2 regions of the Sinomonas soli genome follow, and region 1 is predicted to be linked to the other one. Evidence: riboswitches for the same ligand, from Rfam matches in the RefSeq annotation. Region 1 holds a riboswitch; the other holds the start of a gene.
What was found. Region 1 has a riboswitch for thiamine pyrophosphate ahead of thiO (glycine oxidase ThiO). Riboswitches for the same ligand answer to the same signal wherever they lie in the genome.
Positions count from the first base shown of each region.

Region 2: linked by a shared signal. The riboswitch ahead of thiC (phosphomethylpyrimidine synthase ThiC) and the one ahead of thiO (glycine oxidase ThiO) in region 1 are both predicted to bind thiamine pyrophosphate.

Region 1 covers NZ_BAAGSN010000004.1:218,427-222,631, forward strand. The annotation lists gene ACYVKZ_RS04375 (prephenate dehydratase) at 1-761, opposite strand, end outside; gene thiE (thiamine phosphate synthase) at 758-1,459, opposite strand; TPP riboswitch at 1,474-1,587, shown strand; gene thiO (glycine oxidase ThiO) at 1,578-2,771, shown strand; gene thiS (sulfur carrier protein ThiS) at 2,771-3,019, shown strand; gene ACYVKZ_RS04395 (thiazole synthase) at 3,021-3,833, shown strand; gene ACYVKZ_RS04400 (4a-hydroxytetrahydrobiopterin dehydratase) at 3,874-4,205, shown strand, end outside.
Region 2 covers NZ_BAAGSN010000003.1:291,557-295,761, reverse strand. The annotation lists gene ACYVKZ_RS02525 (hypothetical protein) at 1-284, opposite strand, end outside; gene ACYVKZ_RS02520 (VOC family protein) at 373-1,206, opposite strand; gene ACYVKZ_RS02515 (amidohydrolase family protein) at 1,343-2,446, opposite strand; TPP riboswitch at 2,478-2,585, shown strand; gene thiC (phosphomethylpyrimidine synthase ThiC) at 2,584-4,205, shown strand, end outside.

The sequences.
Region 1 (4,205 bases):
TCGAGTGCCCGGGCGAGCGCCGGCTCGTCGGGGTGGCCCTCGACGTCCACCATGAACATGGTCGCCGCGAACCGGCCCTCGACCATGTAGCTCTCGAGCCGGGTCATGTTGACCCCGTTGGTCGCGAACCCGCCGAGCGCCTTGTAGAGGGCTGCGGGGATGTTGCGGACCCGGAACACGAAGCTCGTCACGTACTGGGAGCCGTCGGCCTGCGGGTAGTCGCGCGGCGGGGCGAGGACCACGAAGCGCGTGGTGTTGTGCTGCTGGTCCTCGATGTCGCTCGCGAGGACGGTGAGCCCGTACCGCTCGGCCGCGAGCGGCGGGGCGATGGACAGCTTGGCCGGGTCAGCCCATTCGGCGACCTCGCGCGCGGAGCCGGCGGTGTCGCCCGCGACCACCGGGGTGAGGCCGTGCTCCCGGATGAACCCGCGGCACTGCGCGAGCGCGTGCACGTGGGAGTGCACCTCCCGCGCGCCCTCGATCGTCGCCCCGGGGACGCCGAGGAGGCTGAAGCGGATGCGGAGGAAGTGCTCGCCGACGATCTGCAGGGGGGTGTCCGGCAGGAGCAGGTGGATGTCCGCGACGCGTCCGGCGACGGTGTTGTCGATCGGGATCATCGCGAGGTCGGCCTCACCGCCGGTGACAGCCGCGAACGCGTCCTCGAACGTCGCGCACGCAAGGGTGGCGGCGTCCGGGTAGGCCTCGAGGGCTGCCATGTGGGAATTGGCACCGGGCTCGCCCTGGTACGCGATCGTCGTCATGCGAGGGGTGCGGCGGGGGCGAGGCTGGGGAGTTCGGCGCGGAGGCGGGCTGCCGCGTCGGCGGGGTCGTCGGCGTCGGTGATCGCGCGGACGACGACGACGCGGCTCGCGCCCGCCTCGACGACCTGCCCCACGTTCTGGTGGTCGATGCCGCCGATGGCGAACCACGGCAGCACCGTGCGGCCGGCCTCGAGCGCTTCGCGGGTGCGGCGCGCCGCGTGCTCGACGATCCCGAGGCCGACGGCGGCCCGGCCCGGCTTGGTGGGAGTGGCCCACAGCGGGCCCGTGCAGAAGTAGTCGAGGCGCGCCCCGGCGGACGCTTCGGGGCTCTGCGCATGGGCGAGGGCGGCGTCGACGAGCTCGGGGGAGTTGGTGGACAGGCCCACGAGCACGGACGGGTCCACGACGCGGCGGATCGCCGGGAGCGGGAGGTCCTTCTGGCCGACGTGGAACACCGGCGCCCCGGAGAGCAGGGCGATGTCCGCCCGGTCGTTCACGGCCCACAGCTTCCCGTGCCGCTCGGCGACGGCGCGCAGGACCTCGAGGTGCTCGAGCTCCTCGGCGGCCTCGATCTGCTTGTCGCGCAGCTGGATGATGTCCACGCCGCCGGAGAAGGCGGCGTCCAGGAAGGACTCGAAGTCGCCGCGGTCCCTGCGGGCATCGGTGCACACGTACAGCTGGGCGTCGGCGAGGAGCATGGAACTAGACTAGTGCCCAGTACTGCGGGAGCCCGCCAGTGTGAACTGCGCCCGGGCTGAGAGGGCCAGAGCCGACCGCTGCACCTGATCCGGGTCATGCCGGCGGAGGGAAGGAACCATGGAGAGCACGGACGCGCCCGCGGCGGTGCGCATCCAGGGCGCGGTGGCCGACGTCATCGTCATCGGGGCCGGGGTGGTCGGCCTGGGCATCGCCTGGGAGGCCGCGCGCGCAGGCCGCCGCGTGACGGTCGTGGACCCCGCGCCCGGCACCGGCGCGAGCTACGCGGCCGCGGGCATGCTCGCCGCGGTCAGCGAGTACCACTACCAGGAGGAGGACCTCCTCGCCCTCACGCTCGACTCCGCCCAGCGGTGGCCGCAGTTCGCCGCCTCAGCCGGCCCCGACTGCGGCTATCTGGCCACCCCCACGCTGTGCCTCGCTGCCGACGCCGCCGACCGACAGGCGTTCGCCGACCTCAGGGCCGCCCAGGAGGCGCACGGCCTCGCCGTCCAGGCCCTCACCGTCCGTGAGGCGCGGAAGGCCGAGCCGCTGCTGGCGCCGGGCGTGGCCGGAGCCTTCACGATCGAGGCCGACCACCAGGTCGATCCCCGGCGGCTCGTCGCGGCCCTGCTCCGCCGCCTCGGCGAGGACGCCCTCGTGCCGGCCCGCGCGGCCTCGCTCGCGTGGGACGCCGGGCGGGTGGCTGGCGTGGTGCTCGAGGACGGCCGCGAGCTGCGCGCCGCCGAGACGATCGTGGCCAACGGGCTGGGCGCACGCGACCTCGGCGGCCTCCCGGTGGCCCTCCCGCTGCGGCCCGTCTACGGGGACATCCTGCGTCTGCGGGTGCCCGAGGCCCTCCGCCCGCTCGTCACGGCGACCGTCCGCGGGCTCGTGCGGGGGCGCCCCGTGTACCTGGTCCCGCGCGAGGACGGGACCGTGGTGATCGGCGCGACCCAGCGCGAGGACGGCTCCGATGCCGTCTCCGCCGGCGGGGTCTACGAGCTGTTGCGCGACGCCCAGGCCCTCGTGCCGGCCGTCGCCGAGCTGGAGCTGACCGAGATCACCGCCCGCGCACGCCCCGGCACCCCGGACAATGCGCCCCTGCTCGGGCGGGTCGGAGACGTGCCCGGACTCATTGTGGCCACCGGGTTCTTCCGCCACGGCGTGCTCCTCACGCCCGCCGCGGCCGAGGTGTGCCGCGCGCTCCTCGAGGGGCGCGCCGACCCCCGCTGGGATGCGTTCCGGCCCGACAGATTCGCCTCGCAGCCCGCGAGGATCCCGGCCGCCTCGGCGGCAGAGAGAGGAGGCAGCTGATGCAGGCGACAGACCGCATCACCGTCAACGGCGAACCGCGGGAGCTCCCGCAGCCCTCCACCGTGCTGGCCCTCGTGTCCGCCACGACGGGCCGGGCCCTGGGGGACAACGGCAGGCCGGCCGACGGCGGCCGCCTCGGCGTCGCCGTCGCCCTCAATTCCGAGGTGGTGCCCCGCGGAAGCTGGGCGACCACCGCGCTCGCGGCGGGCGACGCCGTCGAGCTCGTCACAGCGATGCAGGGAGGCTGAGATGACGCAGGCACACATCGAGCACGGGAGCACGGCGCTCACCGACGACCCGTTCGTGGTGGACGGGGTGCCCCTGGGCTCGCGGCTCATCATGGGCACCGGCGGGGCGCCCAGCCTCGACGGGCTGGGGGAGGCGCTGGAGGCGTCCGGCACCCAGCTGACCACCGTGGCGATGCGCCGCTACTCGCCCGCCGAGCAGGGTTCCCTCTTCCAGCTGCTCGTGGAGCGGGGGATCCGCGTCCTGCCGAACACCGCCGGGTGCTTCACGGCGCGCGACGCCGTGCTCACGGCCGAACTGGCCCGCGAGGCGCTCGAGACCGACTGGGTCAAGCTCGAGGTCATCGCGGACGAGACCACGCTGCTTCCCGATCCGATCGAGCTCGCCGATGCGACCGAGCAGCTCGTGGGCCGCGGCTTCAAGGTGTTCGCGTACACCAACGACGATCCCGTGCTCGCACGACGGCTCGAGCAGCTGGGTGCGGTGGCCGTGATGCCCCTCGGGGCTCCGATCGGGACCGGCCTGGGCATCCTCAACCCCCACAACATCGAGCTCATCGTGGCCCGTGCCGGCGTCCCGGTGGTCCTCGATGCGGGCATCGGGACCGCCTCCGACGCCGCGCTCGCCATGGAACTCGGGTGCGACGCCGTGCTCCTGGCCACCGCGGTGACCCGGGCGCAGGACCCCGTCCGCATGGCCATGGCCTTCCGCCACGCGGTCGCGGCCGGGCGGCTTGCCTCGAAGGCCGGCCGCATCCCCAGGCGCGAGCACGCCCTGGCCTCGAGCCCGATGGAGGGGCGCGCGCAGTTCCTCTGAGCAGTTCCGCCGGACGGCTGCCGGGCCTACCCTGACTTCCATGGCACGCGAGCCGTTGACCGAGGAACAGATCCGGGACGAGCTGGGACGCCTCACTGACTGGTGCCATGTAAACGGTGCTCTGGCCACCGTGTACAGGCTGCCCAGCTCCGCGGAGGCGCTCGCGCTCATCGCCGCGGTCGGTGAGGTCGCCGAGGAACTCAACCACCACCCGGACTTGGACTGGCGCTACAACCGCGTCATCCTGCGCTTCAGCAGTCACGACGCCGGCTCGGTGGTCACTGCGCGCGACGTTGAGGCTGCGCACCGGTGCACGCTCCGCGCGGCGGCGCTCGACGCCGTCGCCCAACCCGAACGGCTCCCGCACGGCCC
Region 2 (4,205 bases), on a different contig from region 1:
GACTCGAAGACCAGGAGGTCGGCGAGGGCCCGGACCATGGTGGAGGGCACCGCGAGGAGGCTGTCCGAGGAGACGTCGACCATGGTGAGCTCGTAGTCGGCGCCGGGGGCGTGCACCGCGGTGCCCACCAGGGAGCCGAGCTGCTCGATCTCGTAGTCCGAGACGCCGGGGATCCTCAGGCCCCCGGTGTCCTCGGCGTCGCCGCCGTCGAGCCGGGAAGCCCGGGCGAGCGCGTCGGCGTGCGTGGAGACGAAGATCTCGGCGAACGGACTGGGAGCGGACACGTCTTCCCCCTCTGTGGGCGCTGGACTGCGGTTCGGGCTGCAGGTGCCCGCGGCGGCCGCGGACTTTCCGAGCGTAGCGCAGGGAACGTCAGGCGTGCACGGACGCCATGCGGATCTGGTTCCGCCACGGATCCTCGAAGCGCAGCTCGGCGCCGGTGTGAAGGGTGGCGACGCCGGCCATCTTGAGCCGGTCCGCGGCCGCGAGGACGTCGTCCTGGGTGCCGACCCTGATGAGGACCTCGCCGAGGCCCAGCGTGTCCTTGCGCGGGCCGGCGCCGCGCGAGTTCCACACGTTCATCGCCATGTGGTGGTGATAGCGGCCGGCCGAGACGAACAGGGCCTGGCCGTGCCAGCCCGAGGTCTTCTCGAAGCCGAGCGTGTCGACATAGAACTTCTGCGCCGTCTCGACGTCGCCGACCTGGAGGTGGACATGGCCGACGCCGGCCTCCGCCTCCCGCTGCCCGTCGAGGGACGCCTCGGTCAGGTTCTGGTTGAGGAAGGCCTGCGGGGCCAGCGGCAGCGAGTCCATGACCACCTGGCCGGCGTTCCACTGCCAGGTCTCGCGCGGCTTGTCGAAGTAGAGCTCCACGCCGTTGCCCTCGGGGTCGGTGAAGTAGAACGCCTCGGAGACGAGGTGGTCGGCGCTGCCGGCGAAGAGCCGGGGATCGTACTGGGCCGCGGTGGCGACGGTCGCCGCGAGGTCCGCGCGGCGCTCGAACAGGATGGCGGTGTGGAAGAGCCCGGCCTCGCCGCGCCCGGGGATCTGGAGCCCCGCGGCGGGGCTGAGGTGGATGACCGGCACGCCCTGGCGGCCCAGGTACACCCCGCCGAGCGACTCGCTGATCGGCACGAGGCCCAGGGCGCGCTCGTAGTAGTCGAGCATGAGCTTCATGTCGCCGACCTTGAGCATGACGGTGCCCATCGCGAGGTCGGCCGGAAGCAGGTCTCCGGGGGCGGGCTGGGTGGGGGCGGCGGATGTGGTCACGGGGGCTCCTTGGCTGTCGGGGTCTGCATCAAGCGTACGTTTACTTGAAGCTTCAATCAAGCCTCGGTATTCCCTAGATCGCGGCAGCCTCCGCTGCCCCGGCGATCCGCTGCCCGTCCCGCAGCACGTGCAGCGGGGCCGCGAGCGTCCCGACGTCGGCTCGGGGGTCCTCCCTGACGACCACGACGTCCGCGGGGTCGCCCTCGGCGAGGCCGGCGGCTCCCAGCCATCCGCGCGCGGCCCAGCACGCGGCGTCGACCGCGGCGGCCGGCCCGATCGCCGCGGCGAGCTCGGCGACCTCGTCCGCGATCCGCCCGTGCGCGATCACCGTGCCGGCGTCGGTTCCCGCGTAGATCCGCACCCCGGCATCGTGCGCTGCCGCCACGCGCTCGTGCCGGCGTTCCCACAGGGCGCGCATGTGCGCCGCATAGCGAGGGAACTTTGCGTGGCCCTGGGCGGCGATGTCGGGGAAGGTCGCGATGTTGACGAGCGTCGGGACGATGGGGATGCCGGCCTCGGCCAGGCGGGGCAGATGCCGTTCCTGCAGGCCCGTCGCGTGCTCGAGGCAGTCGATCCCGGCGTCGATGAGGTGGTCGATGGTCTCTTCCGCGAACGTGTGCGCGGTGACGCGGGCCCCCTCGGCGTGCGCGGCGGAGACAGCCTCGCGGAGCACGGCGGGCGGGAACGCGGGCGCCAGGTCGCCGGCGCCGCGGTCGATCCAGTCGGCGACGAGCTTGACCCAGCCGTCGCCGGCCCGCGCCTGCGCCACGACGGCCTCCACGAGGTCCTCCGGCTCGAGCTCGAGCGCGAGGCCCCTAAGGTAGCGACGGGACCGCGCGAGGTGGCGACCGGCGCGCACGAGGCGCGGGACGTCGTCGCGCGCCTGCAGCCAGCGGGTGTCGGTGGGGCTGCCGCAGTCGCGGACCAGGAGGACCCCGGCCGCCGCCTCGGAGCGCGCGTGGGCGAGGGCCGCGGCGTCATCCGGCGCGCCGCCGGGCACCAGCCCCACGTGGCAGTGCGCGTCCACGAGGCCGGGGAGCACCCACCCGCGCAGGGTCGTGGCCGCCGGTGCCTCGGGGCGGCGGAAGGTGATCCGCCCGTCGACGATCCACGCCTCCGGCCGCTCGTCGGTGGGGCCGGCGAGGACGGGGCCGCTGAGGTGGACAACGTCATGCATGACGCCAGCCTAACTGCCGTGCTAGGGTCCAACGCGTCCACACGGGTGCCCTCGCAAGGGCTGAGATCAGGCTGACGCGGCCTGCGACCGTCGAACCTGTCCGGGTCATGCCGGCGTAGGAAGTGAGGGCTCAGCGTATGAGCACATCTGGAATGGAACAGCACCCCGCCCACTCGCTCGCGTTCCTGACCGACGACGGGCACGGCCTCCGGGTCCCCGTCACGGAGATCGCACTCGACGATTCGCCGGGGGGCGAGGCGAACGCACCGCTGCGGGTCTACCGGACGTCGGGCCCGGGCAGCGACCCTGTGGTGGGCCTTCCGGCGTACCGGGCCGAGTGGGTCGCCGAGCGCGGCGACGTCGAGCCGTACGCGGGCCGCGAGCGGAACCTGCTCGACGATGGCCGCTCCGCGGTGCGGCGCGGCGAGGCCTCGGCCGAGTGGAAGGGCGCCAGGCCCGTGCCGCTGCGGGCCAAGCCCGGCCGGCGCGTCACGCAGATGCACTACGCGCGGGCCGGCGTCGTGACCCCCGAGATGCGCTTCGTGGCGCTGCGGGAGAACTGCGACGTCGAGCTGGTGCGCTCCGAGGTCGCCGCGGGGCGGGCGATCATCCCGAGCAACATCAACCACCCCGAGTCGGAGCCGATGATCATCGGCAAGGCGTTCCTGGTCAAGATCAACGCCAACATCGGCAACTCGGCGGTCACGTCCTCGATTGCCGAGGAGGTCGACAAGCTCCAGTGGGCCACCAAGTGGGGCGCGGACACGGTGATGGACCTCTCCACCGGCGACGACATCCACACGACCCGGGAGTGGATCATCCGCAACTCCCCCGTGCCGATCGGCACGGTGCCGATCTACCAGGCCCTCGAGAAGGTCAACGGCGACGCGTCCGCCCTCACGTGGGAGGTCTTCCGCGACACCGTGATCGAGCAGTGCGAGCAGGGCGTGGACTACATGACGATCCACGCGGGCGTGCTCCTGCGGTACGTGCCGCTGACCGCGGAGCGCGTCACGGGGATCGTCTCCCGCGGCGGCTCGATCATGGCCGGCTGGTGCCTCGCCCACCATGAGGAGAACTTCCTCTACACGCACTTCGACGAGCTCTGCGAGATCTTCGCGCAGTACGACGTCGCGTTCTCGCTCGGCGACGGCCTGCGCCCGGGCTCGACGGCCGACGCGAACGACGCGGCGCAGTTCGCCGAGCTGGACACGCTCGCCGAGCTGACCAAGCGCGCGTGGGAGTACGACGTGCAGGTCATGGTCGAGGGACCGGGGCACATCCCGTTCCACCTGGTCCGCGAGAACGTGGAGCGGCAGCAGGAGCTGTGCGACGGCGCCCCGTTCTACACGCTCGGCCCGCTCGTGACCGACGTCGCACCGGGCTACGACCACATCACCTCGGCGATCGGCGCCACCGAGATCGCGCGGTACGGGACGGCGATGCTGTGCTACGTGACCCCCAAGGAGCACCTCGGGCTGCCGAACAAGGACGATGTGAAGACCGGCGTGATCACCTACAAGATCGCTGCCCACGCCGCCGACCTCGCCAAGGGCCACCCGGGTGCGCACGAGCGTGATGACGCCCTGTCCAAGGCACGGTTCGAGTTCCGGTGGAAGGACCAGTTCTCGCTGGCGCTCGACCCCGCCACGGCCGAGGCCTTCCACGACGAGACGCTCCCGGCCGAGCCCGCGAAGACCGCGCACTTCTGCTCGATGTGCGGTCCGAAGTTCTGCTCGATGCGCATCTCCCAGGACAT